DNA from 2 places in the Ferdinandcohnia sp. FSL W7-1320 genome. Region 1 is predicted to be linked to the other one. Evidence: riboswitches for the same ligand, from Rfam matches in the RefSeq annotation. Region 1 holds a riboswitch; the other holds the start of a gene.
What was found. Region 1 has a riboswitch for FMN ahead of ribD (bifunctional diaminohydroxyphosphoribosylaminopyrimidine deaminase/5-amino-6-(5-phosphoribosylamino)uracil reductase RibD). Riboswitches for the same ligand answer to the same signal wherever they lie in the genome.
Positions count from the first base shown of each region.

Region 1 (11,922 bases):
TAGACAAGAGCGGGTTAACTGAATTTGACATTGGTCGAATAAACGGAGATACCGTATATTGTCTAGACGAACTGGATGTTCCAATAATTGTGGGTATTGGAGATATTGGAAAAATGGCACGTAAGGATGATATTAAAATTGGTGCCCCAATTACAAGAAAGGCAGTGGATCTAATACTCGAAAGGAGTGGTTACGATCGGAAAGGAAACAACGACAACTAAAACTCCAATCTCTCCTGATATAGTAAAAAATGATCATTTTTTTAAAACACATATAGGCATGGGTACGGGAAGCTTTGATATCGGAGTTAGAAAAATAAAAATTTTAAAGAAAGATGTTCATCTTTATTATTTAAATGGACTTTGCGACACTCAATTTATCGTTCAACTCTTAAAGGAACTAGTTAATGTTAATGATAAAGAAACGAACGTAAATCAAGCTTTCAACGTAATTGAAAACCGGCTTGTACATCAACAGGTAAGTACAATTAAGAACTTAGACGAGGGAGTAGATCAATTACTTTCAGGGCTCATTCTTATTTTAGTCGAAGGGGAAGACTCTGGATTAGCCGTAGATGTAAGAAGTTACCCAGGAAGAACACCGCAGGAGCCCGATACTGAAAAAGTAATTCGAGGTTCACGTGATGGCTATGTAGAAAACATTATTGTCAATTGTGCATTAACGAGAAGAAGGATAAGAGATGAGAGACTTCGCCATGAGATTATGCAAGTTGGAGAAAGATCGAAAACGGATATATGCATCTCTTATATTAAAGATGTAGCGAACCCAGACTTAGTGGACATTATTCGAAAAGAACTAAAAAGCATTAACGTCGATGGATTAACAATGGCAGATAAGACGATTGAAGAATTTATCGTTAATCAAGGTTTTAATCCCTATCCATTAGTTCGATATACGGAACGTCCAGATGTAGCAGCAACTCACTTACTTGAAGGACATGTTGTGATTATGGTTGATACATCTCCAAGTGTCATTATTACTCCAACTACAATGTTTCATCATGTGCAGCATGCGGAGGAATATCGCCAAGCTCCCGCCGTTGGTACATTGTTGAGATGGACAAGATTTATTGGAATTTTAGCATCAATCTTTCTTTTGCCGCTTTGGTTTTTATTAGTATTAGAACCTGACATGATTCCAAAAGCAATTGATTATATTGGTCCAAATGAGAAATCGAATATACCGATCGTAGTTCAAATATTTCTCGCTGATATGGGAATTGAATTCTTAAGGATGGCGGCCATACATACGCCAACCCCATTATCTACCGCAATGGGATTAATTGCAGCTGCTTTAATTGGTCAAATTGCAATTGATGTTGGCTTGTTTGTTCCAGAGGTTATTCTATATGTCGCGATTGCTGCGATTGGAACATTTGCAACACCAAGCTATGAATTAAGTGCTGCGAATAAGATAGCAAGATTGTTCTTATTAATACTCGTAGCCATATTTAAAACACCAGGTTTTGTCATAGGTTGTACACTCTATTTCTTGTTCTTAGCGAATATTCGTTCTCTTAACACACCATATTTATGGCCATTTTTACCATTTAATGCAAAAGCTTTATTACAAATCTTCATTCGAACATCAGTTCCTGGGGCAAAACTAAGACCGAGTATTGTACATCCTCAAAAACCTTTCAAACAATAGTTGCACCATATTATACGTTGTGTTAATCTAATTTTCATATAGCACAGCGTTAAAGAAGGGATAGACAGCTGATGACTATATCAGCTGTCTTTTCTTCTTTAATGATGGTGTGGCACGAAAGTGTGCTTAACGAAAAAGGCTCTGATGAGTACTTTACAGAAACGAGGGGAATTAGATGTATCTACATGGAACAAGCAAGGTAAATGAAAAAAACCACTTAGAAATTGGTGGCGTTGACACAGTAGAATTAGCAAAACAATACGGAACACCTTTATATGTGTATGACGTAGCACTTATCAGAGAGCGAGCAAGAGGTTTCTTTGAAACATTCAACCGATTAGGTATTCCTGCACAGGTTGCGTATGCGAGTAAAGCCTTTTCAACAATTGCGATGTTTCAGCTAGCTGAAGAAGAAGGGCTTTCCCTAGATGTCGTTTCTGGCGGAGAATTATTTACTGCGTTACAAGCAGGATTCCCAGTAGAACGAATCCACTTCCATGGAAATAATAAAAGCTATGAAGAACTAGATATGGCGATAAAAAATAAGATTGGCTGTATTGTTGTTGACAACTTTTATGAACTTTCATTATTAGAGCAAGTTTGTATTGAAAATAAAACAACGGTAAAGATTTTATTACGTGTAACACCTGGAGTTGAAGCACACACTCATGATTATATTACAACTGGTCAGGATGATTCGAAATTTGGATTTGGACTAGAAAATGGACAGGCAGACAAGGCCGTAGAGCTTGCTTTTCAGTCAGAATCTTTAAATTTATTAGGTATTCATTCTCATATTGGTTCACAAATCTTCGAGACAACAGGGTTTTTGGTTGCTGCAGGCAAGATGTTTGGTAAACTCAAGGAATGGAAAGATCGCTTCGGTTTTACACCTAAAGTATTAAATTTAGGCGGCGGTTTTGGAATTCGCTACACCGAAGAAGATAAACCACTACCACCATCAGAGTACGTAGAAGCAATCATTGGGGAAGTAAAGAAACATGCAGATGACCTTTCCATCGATATACCAGAAATTTGGATTGAGCCTGGCAGATCGATTGTAGGGGACGCGGGGACAACCATCTATTCTGTAGGCTCACGAAAAGAAGTTCCAAATATTCGACAATACCTTGCTGTTGACGGAGGCATGACGGATAATATTAGACCTGCATTATATCAGGCGAAATATGAGGCTGTCTTAGCTAATCGTGTACAGGATCCAGTAGAGGAAACTGTATCGATTGCCGGAAAATGCTGTGAATCCGGGGATATGCTAATTTGGGATTTACCATTACCAAAAGCAAGTTCAGATGATATGTTAGCGGTGTTCTGTACAGGGGCATACGGATACGCAATGGCTAATAATTATAACCGTATTCCAAGACCTGCAGTTGTGTTTGTTGAGAATGGAGAAGCACAGTTAGTAGTTCAACGTGAAAGCTATGAGGATCTTGTAAGATTAGACGTTCCATTAAAATCAAAAGTAGTTGAATAAACAGTAAATAAAAAACCCACTATTTTCGTGGGTTTTTATTTATTGCCAATTATTTAAACAAACCTTTAATAGCGTCTATGAGATTGACAAAGAATTCTTTTAGTTTATCTAGAAAACTTTGCCCTTCCTCAGACTCAAGAAAATTTGTTAGCTTTTCTTTAGCTAGATTTAGTTGTTCTCCAACTTGATTCCAGTCAATATTGAGTTCTAATAACTTATTGAACAACTCCATTAATCTTGTTATGTCAGCATCAGTTAGTGTGATTCCTAAGTCATTGGCTGCATTAACGATAATAGTCCTGAGTTCCTCATCGTTTTTGGGAGCATTTTTTGCAATCTCATCTTTTATTTTTGCCATTAATGCCGCAGCATCTTCCGCTCCAATTTTTTCACTTAATTTTGTTGTTTCTACCATTTCTTCGTTTGCAATCTGCTTCACTTCTTCTGGAATAGCTTTATCAGAGGAAACTTCATATGCTTTAATAATTCCAGTTAGTGCAGCGGTTCCAGAAACATTACCTGGACCGGTTACAAAGATTTTTGCATCTTTAACTCCAGCTGTAATTAATGCATTTGCATACATTTCCTCTGTAATTAAGGTGATATGCTCCGTTATCGTTACATCTAATCCAGATCCTTTTTCTCCAATGGTAATAGAAGCAGAGGATAAGGCCTTGTTGCCAATTCTAGCCTTTGGAATGTATTGACCAAGGTATTGGTGTTCTTCTTCATTTGTAACAACCACAATTTGTGGGTTCTCAGGTGCGTTCATTTCGTTTAAAATTGTTTCTTTTTGAGTTTCTGTTAAGTCTTGACCAAGTGTAATAATCACATCTCCAGGTACAGCGTCAGCGAAGCTAAGTGATGGAAAAATGAGTGAAAATACAAGTAAAAATGAGAGTATACGTTTATTTTTCAAACTAGTTCCTCCTTTATTTGTAGAAAAACAAGGTATCCATCGTACTTATTATACATTATTCTCAATTATAAATATCTTATTGACTCGTATTTAGGAAATCTCCCCTCTTTCGTATTGGATTATTAGAACCATTTATAGTAAAATGAACTCGTTCAATACATATGGACGAAAGAAAATGAGCGGAGGTTTCAAATGAAAAAAGCAAGCATTGAATTCGAAAATGGAGAAAAAATTGTAATTGAGTTATATCCAAATGAAGCACCTGGAACAGTAGCAAACTTTGAAAAACTTGCGAACGAAGGTTTCTACAATGGCCTTACATTCCATCGTGTAATTCCAGGCTTTGTTGCACAAGGTGGTTGCCCACGCGGAAACGGAACTGGTGGACCAGGTTATTCTATAAAGTGTGAAACTGAAGGAAATCCACATAAACATGTGGCTGGAGCGTTATCAATGGCGCATGCTGGAAAAGATACTGGTGGAAGCCAATTTTTCATCGTACATGAGCCACAACCTCATTTAGATGGAGTACATACAGTATTTGGTCAGGTGATTGAAGGCTTAGAGTCTGTTTATCGCATTAAACAAGGCGATATTATGAAAGAAGTTAAAGTTTGGGAAGAATAAAAAAGTAGATTTTTGACACAACAAGTGAAACTTGTTGTGTCTTTTTCTTTTATTGTCCTATAATATTGCTTGAGGTGAAACTACATGGGAAAAGGAAAATGGACAGTTTTTTTTGTTCTATTATTATTATCTTTGGCTTGGGGAGTCATTTATTGGTTGTTTATTGTCTAATTTTGGTTAAATATTATGAATAAGTGATAATTTTGAATGCAGAAGCGTATAATTCGACAAAATAATAATACTTTATGTTATACTGTTTTAAATCGCTAAAAATTATTATTAATTAAATATTTTCCTTCGGGGTTAGGTGAAATTCCTTACCGACGGTAATGAACAATTTGTTCTAAGCCCGTGACCCATTTTAATGCCGCATTTTATGTTGGTTGGCCCTTTCGCCATAAGAAACAAGGTTTTGGTTTCTTATTTAAAATGGTGGACTTGGTGAGAATCCAAGGCCGACAGTTAAAGTCTGGATGGGAGAAGGATGTTAGGTACGTACAGGTATGTGAAAAAATTTGCTCATTATACCCTTATTTGTGTTGGGCAAAAGTACATATTGTGTTACTTGATTACATCTATCAGACCCCGGATTGTATTCCGAGGTCTTTTTTATTTTGGTAACTAAGATAGAAACTCCCGAATAAGTAAAAGATAAAAGAAAGGAGCGTAGTAAAATGAGAGATCAGGATTATATGAATTTAGCGATAAATGTAGCAAAAGCGGGGGTCGGACAAACCACTCCAAACCCTGTTGTGGGTGCAATTATTGTAAATGAAGGACGAGTTGTAGGAATCGGAGCACATCTGAAAGCGGGAGAACCTCATGCAGAGGTACATGCTATTAGGATGGCAGGAGAAAAGGCTCAAAATGCAACTGCTTATGTCACATTGGAGCCATGCAGTCACCATGGGAAAACCCCACCTTGTGCAGATTTGTTAATAACAAGTAAGGTAAAAAGAGTTGTAGTTGCAACCACAGACCCTAATCCACTCGTCGCTGGAAAAGGCATTGCCAAACTAAAAGCAGCAGGAATTGAAGTAGAGGTTGGGGTTTGTAAGGAACAAGCTGATGCATTAAACTCAGTCTTTTTTCACTATTTAGAAAAAAAGCGACCATATATAACACTAAAGTCTGCTACCACTCTTGATGGAAAAATAGCGACCGTTACTGGTGAGAGCAAGTGGATAACAGGTGACGCTGCAAGACAAGACGTTCATTTATATCGTAGTATACATGATGCCATTCTTGTTGGTGTTAACACGGTACTTATGGACAACCCAAGCTTAACAACTAGACTTCCAAATGGTACGGGGAAAAATCCTATTCGTGTTATTTTGGATTCAAAATTACGAACTCCACTGGATTCACAAATTGTAAATGACGGCAAAGCAGAGACATGGATTATTGTTTCCAACCAAGTAAACCAGGAGAAAATAAACGAGTTTTCTGGAAAAAAAGGTGTTCGAATTATTCAATTACAAGAGGCTAATTTAGCTATCAGCACCATGTTAACAAGGTTAGGTGAAGAAGGGATCACCTCAATTTTTGTGGAAGGTGGAGCTGAAGTGAATGGCAGCTTTTTAAAGGAAAAAGCGATTAACCAGGTTATCGTTTATTTAGCACCAAAACTATTTGGTGGCAAGCAAGCACCAACGGCAATTGGTGGCTCTGGAATTGAATCGATTGATGATTCATTACAATTAACAATTACATCGGTCGAACAGCTTGGAGAAGATGTAAAAATCATAGCCGAACCGGTATTGTAGGTGAAAGAATGTTTACAGGAATTGTAGAAGAAATCGGGAAAATTAAGGCGATAAATGGATCACAGGATTCGGTTGAAATGGTTATTAAAGCTAGAAAAATACTTGATGATGTGAATCTTGGAGATAGTATTTCCGTTAATGGGGTTTGTCTAACGGTGACCGAATTTACATCAGATGGATTCACGGTTGATGTGATGCCTGAGACGGTTAAATCAACCTCGTTACGTGATTTGCAACGCAATGATGATGTCAACCTCGAAAGAGCAATGTCTGCAAATGGGCGTTTTGGAGGACATATCGTTTCAGGACATGTGGATGGTATCGGAAAAATTGTTCGAAAAGAGCCCAAAGGGAATGCGGTGTATTATGAAATCGAAATTCCTGAAGAACTTATCGAGTTCATGATTTATAAAGGATCAGTAACCGTTGATGGAACGAGTTTGACGATCTTTGGGCTAACGAAAAATACATTTACTCTCTCGCTCATACCTCATACTCTAACAGAAACAATTTTGCGAAAAAAAGGAGTAGGAGACATTGTAAACATTGAGTGTGACATGCTTGGCAAATATGTCAGTCAATTTATGCAAAGGTCCTTTGCGAAAGGAAACTCAACTAAAACAAAGATTACAGCAAGCTTTTTAGAAGAACATGGCTTTAAATAACAAAAGGGGGGAATTCAATGTTTGATCCAATCGAAGAAGCACTTGCAGAACTAAAACAAGGAAAAGTAATTATTGTATGTGATGATGAAGATCGTGAAAATGAAGGAGATTTTATCGCGATTGCTGATAAAGCAACCCCAGAGGTTATTAATTTTATGATCACACATGGACGTGGACTCGTATGTACTCCCATTACAGAGACTTTAGCGAAAAAACTAAATCTTGAGCCAATGGTGGCGCACAATACGGATCCACATGGAACTGCATTTACAGTGAGTATCGACCATAAAACAACTACAACTGGTATTAGTGCAATCGAACGTTCAACAACAATAATGGAGTTACTTAATCCGGAGTCTAAAGCGTCCGACTTCAAAAGACCAGGTCATGTCTTTCCTTTGATTGCTAAGGAAGGTGGAGTACTTCGAAGAGCCGGTCATACCGAAGCGGCTGTTGACTTAGCCGCGCTTTCAGGTGCAGAGCCTGCGGGAGTGATTTGTGAAATTGTCAAAGAAGACGGAACAATGGCTAGAGTTTCTGATTTACGTAAGATCGCAGATGAATTTAACTTAAAAATGATTACGATTGAAGACTTAATTCGATATCGAAATCGTAAAGAAAAATTGGTTAAAAGAGAAGTTGAAGTAACCATTCCAACAGAATATGGAGACTTTAAAGCGATTGGATACACCAGTCTTATTGATAATAAGGAACATATTGCACTTGTAAAAGGTGAGATTAGTGAAACAGAACCGATATTAGTTAGAGTACATTCGGAATGCATAGCTGGGGATGTATTCGGCTCAAAGCAATGCGAATGTGGACCACAGCTTCATGCAGCATTGCGCCAAATCGAGCAAGTGGGTTCCGGAATCCTCCTTTATATGCGTCAAGAGGGTAGAGGACCTGGTTTAATTAATAAAATGCGTGCTTATAAACTCCAAGAAGAAGGACATGACTCTGCTGAAATTTCTAAAAAACTAGGGGGATTACCGGAATTAAGGGATTATGGGATTGGTGCACAAATCCTTAGAGATCTAGGCATTAAGAAAATGAAACTCTTAACGAATAACCCAAGAAAAATTGCTGGCCTTGAGGGATATAATTTAGAGATTGTTGACCGTATTCCCATTCAAATAGATGAAACAAAAGGTACGGAAAATTTAGGGCATATACTTCATTTTTAATAAAATAGAACAAATAACTTATAACATAGGAGGATCATGATGAATAAAATTTATGAAGGACATTTAGTTGGTACAGGTTTACGAGTAGGGATAGTAGTTGCACGTTTTAATGAATTTATTACAGCGAAGCTACTAAGCGGATCACTTGATGCACTGAAAAGACATGGAGTTGCAGATGAAGATGTTGAAATAGCATGGGTTCCAGGAGCGTTTGAACTTCCGTTAATCGCAAAAAAGATGGCTGAATCGAACAAATATGATGCAGTTATTGCGTTAGGTACTGTAATTAGAGGTTCAACTTCTCACTATGATTATGTTTGTAACGAAGTAGCAAAAGGATTGGCTGCAACTGCATTATCCACTGGAAAACCTGTTATGTTTGGTGTTTTAACAACAGATACAATTGAACAAGCAATCGAGAGAGCAGGAACAAAAGCAGGAAATAAAGGATGGGATTCTGCGGTAACTGCAATTGAAATGGCGAATTTATCCCGTTCTTTTGAATAATATATAAGTTTTTGTATAGAATTACAAGATATTGGTAATAATTTAAATTTAAGGGTATTCCAAAAAGACTATGGAAAAAAAGAATAGAAAATGGTACTCTTAATTAATGTGATAAGGTTAGTCTAAAAGTAGTAGACAGTTTGAAAAAATATACTACTCGGAAAGTTTTTTCGATAATGAGGGATTTATATGTTAATTCGTTATAAAAAGAATTATGAGAAAATCGCAATGGGGCTTCTTTCATTTATGCCGACTGAAAAGGACTTAAAGAACCTGCAAGCAACGATGAAGCAATATGATGAAGATGACACTCAGCAGTTATTCTTGTGGAAAGAAGAAGATATTGTAGGAATTATCGGAACAACAATCCATGACGGGAATCTTGTAGAAATTCAACATATCTGTGTCAATCCATCCCATCGATACCAAGGCATTGGGAAAAAGATGGTGAAGGCACTTAAAGAGCATTTTCCAGAACGTGAGTTACGACCAAATGAACATACCGCAGCCTTTTTTGAGAAATGTGATTTCTCGGAGAATGAAAAATGCGAAGAAGGACAGTCCTAAGACTGTCCTTCTTATTTTTCGTTCCTTAATTTTTGCTTTTTGATGAATTGTTTTTGTCTCTCAGCAATTACTTCACTTCTATCACGTAATCTATGTTTATGGATCAATTCTATATTTGATAAGTCACTCTTGGTCCCCCAAGGTATCCCAATTTGTAAAGCTTGGGAACCACAAGTTTCTATAAGGACTTGATCATTAAGTGGTAAGTTAATACTTTCATAGGGTGCGCCGATTTCAACTTCATGATATTTCTTTTGTAATATTTCAATCAACTTATCAACTTGTATGCCTAACTGAGATAAGGCAGTTTTTTGGGCTTTACATATCGTTAATGCACTTTTCATCATTCGTAAAGCACCTGCATGATTTCCACGCCGTTGATGATAAAGGGAAACTGCAATTTGAATTAAACCGACCCAATATTGCTTTCTTTCTGCAACAGGGTCTTTTTTCCAATGATCCTCTAATATTTCATGACATTCAAAATAGTCCCGGTCACAATGGAAGTGAATTAGATATTCAATATAAGCTTGAGGGTACAAGTGGCTTAACACACTCCTTTATCAATATGTATATGTAGTTTATCATATTTTCACATCCATAACATGGACTAAATAAGGTGCTCAGCAAAATGCCGAACACCTTATTGTCAAATTTTAGTTTTTCTTAGAACCAAGCTGCACCAACAATAATTAAAAGAATAAATAATACTACGATTAAGGCAAATCCGCCTCCGAAGTTATATCCGTCACCCATGTAAAATACCTCCTTAATTTTCTTGGTTACACAGTTATAGTATGGTTTTTACTTCTTCATGTGTGGGCGATTGTCCATATTAACACTATTTTTTTTGAAAAAATTTGGAACAAATATCCACAAACCTGATATGGCTTGAATGCAAATTATGTTCTATACTAATTATTGTGTTAAAATTAACTTGAATCAGCAGAGGTTCCTGCTGGTTAATGATAAAGCCTCAGGCGGAGACATGTGAGTTTCAATGGAAGCTTTATGGCCAGAAAGTTCAAAGAAAAAGAATGCCACTTCATGTGGTTACGTCTTTTTGACACACTTCCTGTAGGCCAAAATTCTGGGTGCAAATACACTTAGGCGTAATAATTAAATTGAAATTGTGATGAAGGGTTTTTTTGGTGAGATGAGCGAGGAATTACATTACAGCGTAAAAATAGACTCCTTTGAAGGTCCGTTAGACCTTCTTTTACATTTAATCAATCGATTAGAAATTGATATTTATGATATACCAGTAGCGGAAATTACTGAACAATACTTAATTTATATACATGCTATGAAAGTATTACAATTAGATATAGCAAGCGAATATCTTGTCATGGCTGCTACGCTTTTAGCAATTAAAAGTAAAATGCTGCTTCCAAAGCAGGAAGAAGAGCTTATTGACGAAAATTCAGAATTTGAATTTGAAGAAGACCCACGTGAAGATTTAATGAATCGCTTGATTGAATACCGCAAATATAAAAATGCTGCTGATGACTTAAAACATTTAGAAGAAGAACGGTCTCAGTTATTTACAAAACCTCCAAGTGACTTAAGTGAGTTTACGAAGGATGTTACAATCGATCATTCATTAGATGTCAATATCTATGACATGCTAGGAGCCTTTCAAAAGCTAATGCGACGTAAAAAACTGCAGAGACCATTAGCGACAAGAATCACAAGGCAAGAAATACCCATCGAGAAAAGGATGGAAGAGATTATTCATGAATTAAAAGGGTATCGTGGAAAAAAGAAATTCACAGAGCTTTTTCCATACCATGATAAAAATCATATGGTTGTCACATTCCTTGCGCTTCTTGAATTAATGAAAAAGAATGCTGTGTTAATTGAACAACAGAACAATTTTTCAGAGATTTATATATCGAGTATGGAAAGGGATTTTATGTAATGAAATTAATAGATTGGAAAGCCGTTATCGAAGGGCTTCTTTTTGCTGCCGGTGATGAGGGTTTGACATTAAAACAAATGGCACTTGTTTTAGAGATTAATGAGAGTACGGCTCTAGATATCATCAATGAATTAATAAATGATTATCAGCAAGCTGGCAGAGGTATTAATCTAGTTGAAGTAGCTGGAACCTACCAACTCACAACAAAAAAGGAACATGCCGTGTATCTAAAAAAACTAGTAGAATCACCTTCATCCTCTTCATTATCACAGGCTGCCTTAGAAACACTAGCAATTATTGCTTATCGTCAGCCGATTACACGTGCAGAAGTCGAAGAAATCCGTGGAGTGAAGACGGAAAGACCGATTCAAACCTTAATGGCAAAGGCATTGATTAAGGAAGTTGGACGTGTTGAAGGAACAGGGAGGGCTATTTTGTATGGCACAACGAAGGAGTTTTTAGAGTATTTTGGATTAAAAACTTTAAAAGAACTACCTCCACTTCCTGAAAAAGTAGATGAGGAATATGTTCAAGAGGAAGCAGACCTGTTTTTTGAAAGATTTCAAGAAACAATAGAAGATTCAAATTAATTCACCT
Region 1 covers NZ_JBBPAM010000001.1:1,958,891-1,970,812, forward strand. The annotation lists gene spoVAEA (stage V sporulation protein SpoVABEA) at 1-221, shown strand, start outside; gene NST91_RS09840 (spore germination protein) at 229-1,671, shown strand; gene lysA (diaminopimelate decarboxylase) at 1,847-3,166, shown strand; gene NST91_RS09850 (DUF1002 domain-containing protein) at 3,216-4,085, opposite strand; gene NST91_RS09855 (peptidylprolyl isomerase) at 4,278-4,712, shown strand; FMN riboswitch at 5,002-5,201, shown strand; gene ribD (bifunctional diaminohydroxyphosphoribosylaminopyrimidine deaminase/5-amino-6-(5-phosphoribosylamino)uracil reductase RibD) at 5,387-6,478, shown strand; gene ribE (riboflavin synthase) at 6,487-7,143, shown strand; gene NST91_RS09870 (bifunctional 3,4-dihydroxy-2-butanone-4-phosphate synthase/GTP cyclohydrolase II) at 7,161-8,330, shown strand; gene ribH (6,7-dimethyl-8-ribityllumazine synthase) at 8,370-8,837, shown strand; gene NST91_RS09880 (GNAT family N-acetyltransferase) at 9,027-9,404, shown strand; gene NST91_RS09885 (DUF309 domain-containing protein) at 9,416-9,946, opposite strand; gene NST91_RS09890 (YjcZ family sporulation protein) at 10,071-10,160, opposite strand; gene NST91_RS09895 (segregation/condensation protein A) at 10,561-11,325, shown strand; gene scpB (SMC-Scp complex subunit ScpB) at 11,325-11,915, shown strand.

Region 2 (11,922 bases), 950 kb from region 1:
TTTTCTGTATCTTTACTTCGAAACATGCTTGGGACTGGCTCTTTATTTGCCTTTCCAGGAAGTATGATAGGAGCTTTTTTAGCAGCAATCCTTTATACAAAAACTAAGAAAGCGTCAATGGCAATGACAGGTGAAATTATTGGAACAGGGATCTTAGGGGCAATTGCTTGTTATCCAATTGCCACGCTTATTCTTGGACAGGATGCAGCCATTTTTGGCTTCATACCATCGTTTATTTTCAGCTCCATTGTGGGATCTATTTTTGGATTTATCATTGTTGGAATCGTATTAAAAAACCCCGCGTTCAATAAATATCTAGAACGAAACTTCTAAGAAACTTGAGGAGACTAAACTTGTATGTGTTGTAGTTCAGACTACGTAGAAAAAAACCATTACATGCATACGAATGAATTACAAGTAAATAACTAACAAAAAAGGTAGAAATTTCAATTTAGATTAAAAATGTAGTAGATTTCCATTTGTGTATTGTTTTTAAGCGAAAAAGTGATAAAAGCATGCGTAAAGTTGAAATGCGTATGCTTTTATATAATTTAGCAATATAAAGTCATACGTAAATTCCAAAATAAGGTAGAGTTGATTTCAATTAAGATTAAGACTGTAATAAATATCCATTTGTGTATCATTTTTTAAGCGAAAAAGCGATAAAAGCATACGTAAAATTGAAATGCGTATGCTTTTATATAATTTAGCAATATAAAGTCATACGTAAATTCCAAAATAAGGTAGATTCGATCTCAATTAAGATTAAGACTGTAATAAATATCCATTTGTGTATCATTTTTTAAGCGAAAAAGCGATAAAAGCATACGTAAAATTGAAATGCGTATGCTTTTAGATAGTTTAGCAATATAAAGTCATGCGTAAATTCCAAAAAAAGGTAGAATTGATTTCAATTATGATTAAAAATGTAAGAAATATCCATTCGTGTATTATTTTTAAGCGAAAAAGTGATAAAAGCATACGTAGAGTTGAAATGCGTATGCTTTTATTTAGTTTACCAATTTAAATCATGCGTAAATTCCAAAATAAGGTAGAATTGATTTCCAAAACGAATGTTTCTCCACCACAATAACCGAACTATCTGCATGTTAATTTAATCTTTTTTAAAATATCAAACCACCAATGATATATAACACAATGGCAATTACTCCTCCTATTGCTGAAACCTTTAATTTATATTGTGCATAATCCACTAGTTCTAAATCTAGTATTGAGGCCGTGGTTATCGTTGTGTCACCAAGTGGTGAAGTCAAAGCTCCAAATGCTCCGCTCGCAAAAACAGCTCCGACGGTTAGTGGGATGGAGGCACCAGTCGAAAGGGCCAAAGCAATTCCAAGCGGCATAAATAACCCCCATGTTCCCCAAGAGGAACCAATAAAGTACCCAACAACTGACCCAATTAGAAAAATCGTCGCAGGTGTTAAAAACCCTGGTAAAAATGAGCCTAAAGTGGAACTAATAAATTCAGAAAATCCTAGTTCCTCAGCCGATAAGGTAAGAGCCCATATAAGAATGAGAAGGGTAATCGCCTGCATCATTTGGTTTCCACCATCGTAAAAATGATACATTATTTCATGTAATTTCTGCTTTCGGATTACATAAAACACAAAAGTGAAAATTAGTGTGATAAATACAGCAAGCAGCATGACAAAGGTTGCATCGGCCATTGAAAAAGCCTCAAAGACCGATTGAGCACCAAGTGATCTACCGTTTTCCCATAGCAGATAGAGAGACAATCCTAGAAGTAAAAACACTGGGACAATTAAATGCCAAGGTTGTGCCTTTACAAGAGAAAGTTCTTTCTTAATTCCAATTCGGTGAAATTCATGATCATGTTCTTCCTCATCTGCATGCTGGTGGGATTTATCACTTTTTTTAGATGGCCAAAATGTTTGAATGATTCCAATAAGGAGCATCACAATCGCATAAAAATTAAACAAAATACTTAATAAAAATACTTGGTAGGCAGACATCCCTAAATCAAGACCTTTAATGCCACCTTCGACAAGTGAAACCATAAATCCAACAAACGCAGTCGCAACCGGTAATAGAACAATAACCGATTCGGTTGAAATATCTAATGTCATGCCGACCTTTTGTTTTGATAGGTTCATTTTTTTTATGAGTTGTTTTATGATAGGTCCAATCATCATGATCCGAAACATTGGCATCATAAAGGTAAAAGGGAGAGTGAGCCATATTAATCCTAGCAGGCCACGTTCAGTCTTAATTTTCTCACCAATCCATTCCGTAAATCCTTTGATACCCCCAGCAATATTCATCATCCCAACTAAACCACCAAAAACATATAAAAAGCTTACGATTTTGATATTAGTTGGATCAGATAGAGTCGTCACAATATATGTAATTGATTGCTGGGTTCCACCTAATACATCAGATGTAACAAGGATTGCCCCAATCAATAATCCTAGAACTAGTCCCGGTAAAATATCCTTTAACCAAATCGCCATTCCAATTACAATTAAAAAAGGAATAAGTGAGATCCATGAATGTTCCAAACCATAATCCTCCAATATCGAAAATGTTCATTTGGTTAGTATGACCAATTTAGGAGGGGAGTATTTCAGTACACAGGAATACTTAGGGAGGTAGTAGGTAATGGATGTAGATATCAGAAGGCCAAAAATTGAAGACAAGGATGAACTTCACCGTTTTTTCAAGGATGTCATTATGGACACATTTAGTAAAGAAGGGATAGCTCATTTAACAAAGGATATAGTCGAGGAAATCGAAACAAAAAAGAGTTATTTACAATCTGATTTTACAAGTGCAGGCAAGAACCGATATTTTCTACTTGCCACCTATGAAAACACAATTGTTGGAACCATCGAGTATGGTACTGTGAGTCGTTTAATCTGCAAAACGCATCATGCCTATTGTGATCTAGTTGAAGTTGGAACTGTTTTCGTACATCCGAACTATCAAAAACAAGGCATCGGTACAAGGTTATTGCAATCAATATTTACAATTTTAAGGGATAGAAAAATAGAAGAGTTTTGTTTAGATAGTGGATACAAAAATGCACAAAAATATTGGAAGAACAAATTTGGTAAGCCGGATGTTATTTTAAAGGATTACTGGGGTAAAAATTTTGATCATATGATATGGAAAATACAGGTGCCGAAAAATTAGGAGTATACACAATTTGGAATGAAATAGTATACTCCTTGAAAATTTAACTAGTGATATAAAAATACTGTCACATTTTCGTTTTCATCAATTGTTCCAAGAAGAATTTCATTTAATGTTACATTTTTGTAGGTGGCTGAAATTTTTTGTATCAGCCAATCTTCATTTTTACCAATTTTATTTAGCTCGTTATAGTCAATCTTTTTCTCCTTAATTACAGTCCTAGGATATTGGAATGGTTGAATAGGTTTGTTATAGGTACTCGGAGTTAGCGGTTGGTGTTCACTCTTTAAGAAGATAGAAAAAGAACCACCCGGCTCCCAAAACGCAAGTGCAACCTTTTGAACATCTTCCGTACTCTTCATTCTTAATTCTGATAAAAGTACATCAATTGAAATCCTTGCTTTGTTTAAATTTTTATAAAGTATATTTCCATTCTCAATCAGTAGGATAGGTGAGGGGATAAACAACTTTCGAATCTTATTAGAACGTAAACTTAATAAAATACCAATCAAATATAAGACCAAAATTACAGTCATTGTAATCATGGAACCCTTTAAACCTAATCCCTCATCTGATAATGGATGAGCAATAATATTTCCAATTAGTAAGACGATAACAAAGTCGAGAAGCCCAACCTGAGAAATCGTTCGTTGCCCCATCATTCTAGCTATCACGATAAAGAACGCAAAGCCAACAATAGCTCTGAGAATCCATTCAACAGCAGTGAGATGCTCTTGTGAAGCAAAAAAGTGCATAATTCCTCCACCTTAACCTTAATTTTCTAATTAGTTTGTACTAAGTACATTACAACTATTAGCAATAAAAAACACTTTCTATCTCAGGGGAATAGAAAGTGTTTTTATATGCTCTAGAATAATCCTACCAATTGTTGAACGGATAAAATTGCGAACAGAATCAAACATGCAACAAATACAATGTTGGATAGTAAATTATTTCTATATTCTTTTTCAACACGCTTGGAGTTAAGTAACCACATTAAACTTATCGATAAAAATGGCATGAACAGAGCTCCAAGGGCACCGTATAAAATAATTAGTTGAACAGGCTTACCAAAGAATAAAAGAAGCATTGGCGGGAAGGTTAACCAAGCTAAATACGCACGGTAGGCTTTGTCTTTTTCAGTAACTGCTCGATTATGTTCTTTTTTCATCAGTCGTACAAAATCTGCAAATAGATAAGGAACCCCATTCCAAACCCCTAAAAGAGAAGAAAATGCCGCAGCCCAAAATCCAATTAAGAAGAGCCACGTGAATTCGCTACCAAATTTATCCCCAATCATTTCCGATAATTGATACAACCCTTGCTCTCCCTGGATTTCAATTCCACTACCAAAAAGGAACTGACTTCCTACTATTAATAGAGAAAGAGTGAACAGCGCAGTCATAAAATAGGCTGCCTTTGCATCCAACCTCATCATCGGAATCCACTCTTTTCCTTTCCAGCCTTTTTCTCTTAACCAATAACCATACGAAGCCATCGTGATTGTTCCGCCAACACCTCCAATTAGTCCGAGTGTTAGCATAAAAGAACCTTTGGGAACAGTTGGGACAAACCCGTTTAATAAATCACCAAGGCTAGGGAGGAATAACATTGCAGAACCAACTACAGAAACAAACATTAGACCAATTAGAATCATCATTACTTTTTCAAATAGGAGATAACGACCACTCCAAATGAGGAGGAATCCTACGATAGCGTGAATAACAGCCCATGCCCAAAACGGAAGTACAGGAAACATCGCACTCATGGCTAAAGCACAGGCGGAAGTCGCTGCGGCTCCATACACAAATCCCCAAATAACAGAGTACACACCGAAATAACCAGTGGCCCATTTTCCCATTTGCTGCCAGCCTTCGATGATCGTTTTACCTGTGCCAAGGTGCAAACGACCTACACCTTCATTTAAAAAATATTTGAAAATAGAACCAAGAATGATTGCCCATACAAATACTAAGCCAAAGCCTGCCCCTGCAACCAATGCCGCTACCAAATCACCAGTACCTACACCTGTTGCGGCTGCTACAAAACCTGGCCCAATCATCGCTAATTTCTTTTTATAACTCGTAGGTGCATCTATTTGTGTATGAAGATTTGACATAAACTAGTCCCCTTTGTAACATTTTTTGACTATTACGATAATTCTATAGTTTAAAATTGTATCACACACTAGAAAAATACACTTGATGCAAATGGTCTGAATATGCCTAGGAATATTTCCTCAAGCAGGAAAGTTTGTTTCTTACCTTTCAATTGTTAAAATAGGACTGAGGAAAAATGGAAGAAGGGATTCGTAAAATGACAAATATAAATATACCAGTCTCCGTTCTAAACCTTGCTCCAATTCGCAAAGGACAGAATGGGAAAGACGCAATCGATGCAATGGTGGACCTAGCCAAAGCAACAGAAGAAATGGGATATACACGTTATTGGATCGCTGAACACCACAATTCACCCACACTAGTTAGTTCAGCAACTCCAATTTTAATAAAACATACATTAGAACACACCGAAAAAATTCGGGTTGGATCGGGAGGTGTTATGCTTCCAAACCACTCACCACTTGTTGTGGCCGAACAATTTGGAACAATGGCCACTATTTATCCAGACCGTCTTGATTTAGGACTTGGCCGTGCACCAGGAACCGACATGATGACCGCAAGTGCTTTAAGACGGTCGCATAATGATTCTGTCTATACGTTCCCTAATGATGTAAATGCCTTACTAACATACTTTGGACCTATGGAAAAACAAGGCTATGTAAAAGCTTATCCAGGAGTTGGTACAGATGTACCAATCTATATTCTTGGCTCATCAACGGATTCAGCATATTTGGCTGCCAAATTAGGGCTACCATATGTGTTTGCATCACATTTTGCACCTCGGTTCATGGAAGAAGCGATTTCCATCTACCGCAAACGTTTTGAACCATCGGAATATTTAAGCTCTCCATACATGATGGTTTGCCTAAATGTAATTGCAACAGAAACAGACGAAGAGGCTAAACGGGAACTCACAACCATGCAACAATTTTTCTTAAATGTTGTTCGTGGTACTCAAACCCCATTACAGCCACCCGTTGATAACATGGATGAACTTTGGAATCAACCTGAAAAAGAAATGGCAACTTCTATGTCCAGTGTTACATTATTAGGAAGCAAAGATTCCATCAGGAACCAATTAACAAGCTTCCAGGAAAAATATAATGTCGATGAACTAATGGCCGTTTCATACATCTATGATCCGAATAAACAAAAACGTTCGTATGAGATATTAAAAGAAGTTGTAGATGGAAAGTAAATGCTTTTGCTCAAGAAATAGGTACCATTTATAATAATTGGGCGACTAGAAGCAAATTGCTTCACAATAATCTATAAACTTGATAAAATAATGTATAATTAAATAATGATCTATCTTCGGGGCTGGGTGAAAATCCCGACCGGCGGTGATGAGATTATTCTCTAAGCCCGCGAGCCGCAAGGCAGGATTTGGTGCGATTCCAAAGCCGACAGTATAGTCTGGATGGGAGAAGATGGAGGTTCTGCGCGTTCAAAAATTTTAACCTTTTGAACGTTTATTAAGCATGCCTTTACCTTAACTCCCTCAAGAAACCATTCTTGGGGGTTTTTATTTGGGTATGTCTTAACATGCTGAACCTTTCTTCTTTTGAGGTGGATCGACAAAAGAGGAGAGGAAAGAAAAATGAAAAAAATACCTTTACGTCAATTTGTGGCAATTGCAATGTTGAGTACGATTTCGTACATTCTCATGTTCTTCAATTTTCCATTGCCAACATTCCCAAGCTTCTTGAACGTCGACTTTAGTGATGTTCCAGCTTTACTTGCAGCACTTATTTTTGGACCGATGGCCGGTATCTTAGTTGAATTATTCAAAAACATGATTGATTATTTTATTACCGGCAGTGAAACAGGTGTACCAGTCGGTCACATCTCAAACTTTGTAGCAGGGATAATCTTTGTACTAACAACCTACTACATTTTTAAACTATTAAAAACAAAATTAGGCTTAACAATCGGATTAATTGGCGGGACAGCCATGATGGCAATCATCATGAGTGTTCTTAACTATTATGTCTTCTTACCGGCATTCAACTTTTTCTTGAATATCCCGGCGATGTCATCACCAGAGGCACTTAAAATGGTGGTTTACGCAATCCTACCGTTCAACTTACTAAAAGGCTTGATCGTAGCAACAATCTTCATGTTGTTATATACCCGCTTACATCCGTGGATCAATAAACAAGCTTCATCGATATAGAGTACTGAAATGCAGGCACCCACTTGTGGGTGCCTGTTTTTGGTTAATAACTAAGGTATTGAACGAAGTACTTAACTCATATCGGGGCTTGAATTTTGTTCTTCATACCCTGGATGAAGTACTTAACTCGTCAATAACGTTTATGTTATGTTCTTCATGCGCTCGATGAAGTACTTAACTCATCAATGATACTTAAGTTATGTTCCTCATACCCTGGATGAAGTACTTAACTCGTCAATGATTCTTATGTTATGTTCCTCATACACTCGATGAAGTACATTTCTCGTCAATGAGCCTCAAGTTATGTTCCTCATAGCCCAGATGAAGAACTTACTCGACAATGATCATCAAGTTAAGTACTTCATACACTCGATGAAGTACATTTCTCGTCAATGAGCCTCAAGTTATGTTCCTCATAGCCCAGATGAAGTACTTACTCGACAATGATCATTAAGTTAAGTACTTCATACCCTCGATGAAGTACATTTCTCGTCAATGAGCCTCAAGTTATGTTCCTCATAGCCCAGATGAAGAACTTACTCGACAATGATCATCAAGTTAAGTACTTCATACACTCGATGAGGTACTTAACTCATCAATGAACATCATGTTATGTTCCTCATGCAATAAATCTATAAGTTTTATGTTTTATTTGAGTTGTATTAATCATAATATGTCCACTGGTGCAATCCGTTTTTAGTATAAAACTTATCCAATATCCTACCAATTCGTCGTTTAGACTCCACAATCTGACACCAATCATGAATAATATTTGTTGTGATCTTCAATTCAGGGAAAAGTAATTTTAGTTCGTCCGTACTACGTTTTACAGCATCCACAACCATTTCTTCATTACCACAGTTTTGGCAAATACACTTTCTTCCCACAATATTCACAGATAATGATCTACAATTCACACAACATATCCCTTTCCGTAAGTCACTATACTTATATTTCGGTAATGTACTGTACGGGGACTCCTCCATATGCAATGAAACTAACTTTTCCGCTAGTACTTTATGTTTCTTATTTAACATTGCAGTCGACTTATTTAGATTTTGGAAAAATGCATGTAATTGTGTTGGAAAGATTATTGGTTTTGTAAGTGGTGCTTGGTATAGGGTGAAAGCGGGGTTTACAAATACTACGTAAGCTTGAATCGGTATTGTAAAACCATAACTTTGGAGCAATTGGCGTAGTAAAGATTCACTACGATGAAGCTGGATAAGTGGATTGTAGATTTCTTTTTTTGGTTTCTTGTAAAGGATGTCTGATTCAAAAAAATAATCACATTCATAATTTTTCACTTCAAAAATATAGAGTTTGTCTGGGGTAATTATCAGGGTGTCAATTTGGAACGTGGTGTTGTTATATTGGAGTAATAAATCATTTATTACTAAACATTCGCATTCTAACTTGCTTGTATAAGAATCAAACAAAACTTCTCCATCATATCCCTTAAACAGATTTGAACAATATTGTTTTTCTTGTAATTCGTCTCTACTTTGTAGTAATTTCATAATTTCTGATCACTATAGATTCTGTTCGTTCCTTTTAAATCATACTTCACAACCTTTCTATTTAATTTCAAATCTATTATACTCATTTTTCCAAACCAACACCATAAAATGGTAAACTATTTATACATACAGCAAAAAGTCCTGCGGTAATATGTCAAGTACCAAAATCTAAGGAATTGGAAATTGTAAGCCAACCAATACCTAAAAAAGACAATACTTAAGAAACCCAGTAAGATATTAAACCATTTACTGGAAAACATTGAAGGATTTAGGATGTTTTATCCTTTAGTTATTCACCTTCCTTCTTGGCGTGTAGACTTGATCGTTGCGTAGCAGCGCATCGACCAACCGCACAAGTTTTCTTGCCGTTAAGACGAGTGCTCTTTTGTGTTGATGCTTAGGAACCTCACGATATTTTTTCAGGTAGTATGCCCGAAATTCAGGTTCATTTCGTTGAACCGAGTTGGCAGCTTCAACAAGGTAATAACGAAGAAATCTATTTCCTGAACGTATCATTTTGGTTTCCTCAGCTTGGAACTTGCCTGATTGATGCTTGGACCATGTAAGTCCACTATATTTGGCAATGGAAGCTTGGTTATCAAAGCGATCAATTTGTCCAATTTCGGCTAAAATACCAGCGGTATAGACTGGGCCTATTCCTGGAATCGTCTGTAAGGTATTAGGGATACCTTCTAGAAGCTTTTGGATGGCTTTGTCAAGTTCTTTAATCTGTTTAGTTATACTACGGATGGACTCTATTGAAGTCCCTAATAATAGGTCGATAGAATCTTCCACACACTTTGATAATCGGTAGGAAGATCTCGCAGCCTTTTGAATGGATTTCGCCACACACTCGGCGTCAGTAAAGCGATTTTTGCCCTTATCTTGAAGATAATTCGCAAGTTCTTGAAGATCCATTGAGCTAATTTCATCTAAGCTATATTGTTCAAGAAATAGCTCTAACATGGCATTTCCAAAAACCGAACTATCCACTTCAGTCGTAAAGGAACTACACTTATAAAATAAGTGTTGCAGAAAATATTGCTTTTCTCGCGTTAGGTTATGAACGAGATGATATCTCATTCTTGTCAACCTTTGAAGAGCAATAAATTGTTCCTGCATGACCGCCGTTAGTGGAAGACGTCCAAACCGTAAGCGATCTGCAATAATCCAAGCATCGACTTGGTCTGTTTTATCCAGGTCAACATATGACTCTTTAAATTTTTTAATTAGTTTTGGATTAATAGTAAAGACTGTTGTTTTAAATTCTTTAAGAGATTCATCCTCGTGAAAAAACATAGCAGGATGCCAACTATAGACTGAAGTGGCCTCCATCCCGATTTGAATCTCGGAAATTGAGTTACTTTGGGCTATCTTGACAATCAGATCTTTCAGATAAGATGCCCCTGTCAAATTGTTGTCAACAGTGAGAGCAGTTAATGCTTTTCCTTCAAAATTCATGACACAAGCTTTCATATCTTGAGAGCTAACGTCTATTCCAACAAATAATTTCATGGTGGCTAACCTCCTTTCAATCTAGGATCAAGGGAAGGACTCTTCGGGATATCCCCAGTGTACTTGTCGGTCAATCACCCTCGCGTATTAGAACTCACTTTGGTCCATGAGCTGCCTGGAAGCTGCAACTTCCAGCATGGGCTGCCAAAGGGAACAGCCTGCGGGTTAGAAGTTCGAACAAGGACTGGGGAGACAGACTTTTGTAGTAGTCAAAGCTACAGGAGATGATAGAAATCCCCCAAACGATCCTAAGACCATTATCTAGGGACATCACGAAAAGTCCACCCTTTGGAAAACTTTTTCAGATGGTGGGGGGCTAGCCCCCCACTATCTGAACTAACATCTATAGAATTATCAAAGAACAATATTTTAATTGGAAATTACCTCGAAAGAGGACTATAAACTTACTATACGAGGGGATGGAGCGATGAAAAAGAAAATCGTCCTTGCGGGTGGTACTGGGTTTGTGGGTACTTACTTTAATAAAAAATTCACTGAACTTGGCTATGAAGTTAAAGTTATTTCTAGAAATGCACCAAACATAACGTGGAAGGATAAAACGGGGATTATACAAGCTTTAGAGGATGCCGAAATGCTGATAAACCTTGCCGGAAAGTCCGTCAATTGCAGATACAATGAGAGAAACAAACAAGAAATTCTCAATTCACGAACTGAAACGACAAAACTATTGGGGGATGCAATAAAAGAATGTAACAATCCACCCTCCTTATGGATTAATTCTAGTACAGCTACTATCTATCGCCACGCGGAGGACAGACCGATGACCGAGGAAAACGGGGAAATTGGTAGTGGTTTCTCAGTGGAAGTAGCAAAAAGATGGGAGGAGGCCTTTTTTTCCTTTATATTACCGAAAACAAGGCAAATAGCACTACGTATTTCGATCGTCCTTGGTTCAGATGGAGGGGTAATGATACCTTATAAAAATTTAGTTCGCTTTGGACTAGGTGGAATTCAGGGTCCTGGAACTCAGAGATTCAGTTGGATTCATATTGAGGATTTGTTCAAAATCATTCTTTACATTCAGGAACACAACCACTTATCAGGGGTATTTAATTGTTCAACACCGAACCCTATTACAAATCGTGATTTGATGAATGCACTTAAAAGAGCTTTCAATCGGAAACTAGGTTTGCCTGCACCAGCTTGGCTTCTTGAACTTGGTGCGATTTTTATTCGAACGGAAACGGAACTAATTTTAAAAAGTAGGTGGGTTATTCCAGAACGCCTTGTAAAAGAAGGTTTTATTTTTAGCTATCCCACAATCGACCAGGCTCTTGCACAAATAATAAATCAAAAATGTTGAAACTATTTTCCCATATAACCGTAAATAATACTATTAAAACGTAATGGAGGAGATTTTATGCAAAGTAAAGGTTGCGTTAAATGTGGGAGTACG
Region 2 covers NZ_JBBPAM010000001.1:2,913,872-2,925,793, forward strand. The annotation lists gene thiW (energy coupling factor transporter S component ThiW) at 1-333, shown strand, start outside; gene NST91_RS14525 (Na+/H+ antiporter NhaC family protein) at 1,125-2,540, opposite strand; gene NST91_RS14530 (GNAT family N-acetyltransferase) at 2,641-3,174, shown strand; gene NST91_RS14535 (DUF421 domain-containing protein) at 3,222-3,929, opposite strand; gene NST91_RS14540 (Nramp family divalent metal transporter) at 4,043-5,293, opposite strand; gene NST91_RS14545 (LLM class flavin-dependent oxidoreductase) at 5,491-6,492, shown strand; FMN riboswitch at 6,601-6,730, shown strand; gene NST91_RS14550 (ECF transporter S component) at 6,895-7,470, shown strand; gene NST91_RS14555 (nuclease-related domain-containing protein) at 8,133-8,990, opposite strand; gene NST91_RS14560 (IS110 family RNA-guided transposase) at 9,276-10,505, opposite strand; gene NST91_RS14565 (TIGR01777 family oxidoreductase) at 10,933-11,829, shown strand; gene NST91_RS14570 (zinc ribbon domain-containing protein) at 11,887-11,922, shown strand, end outside.
Region 2: another riboswitch for FMN. It lies ahead of NST91_RS14550 (ECF transporter S component); the one in region 1 lies ahead of ribD (bifunctional diaminohydroxyphosphoribosylaminopyrimidine deaminase/5-amino-6-(5-phosphoribosylamino)uracil reductase RibD).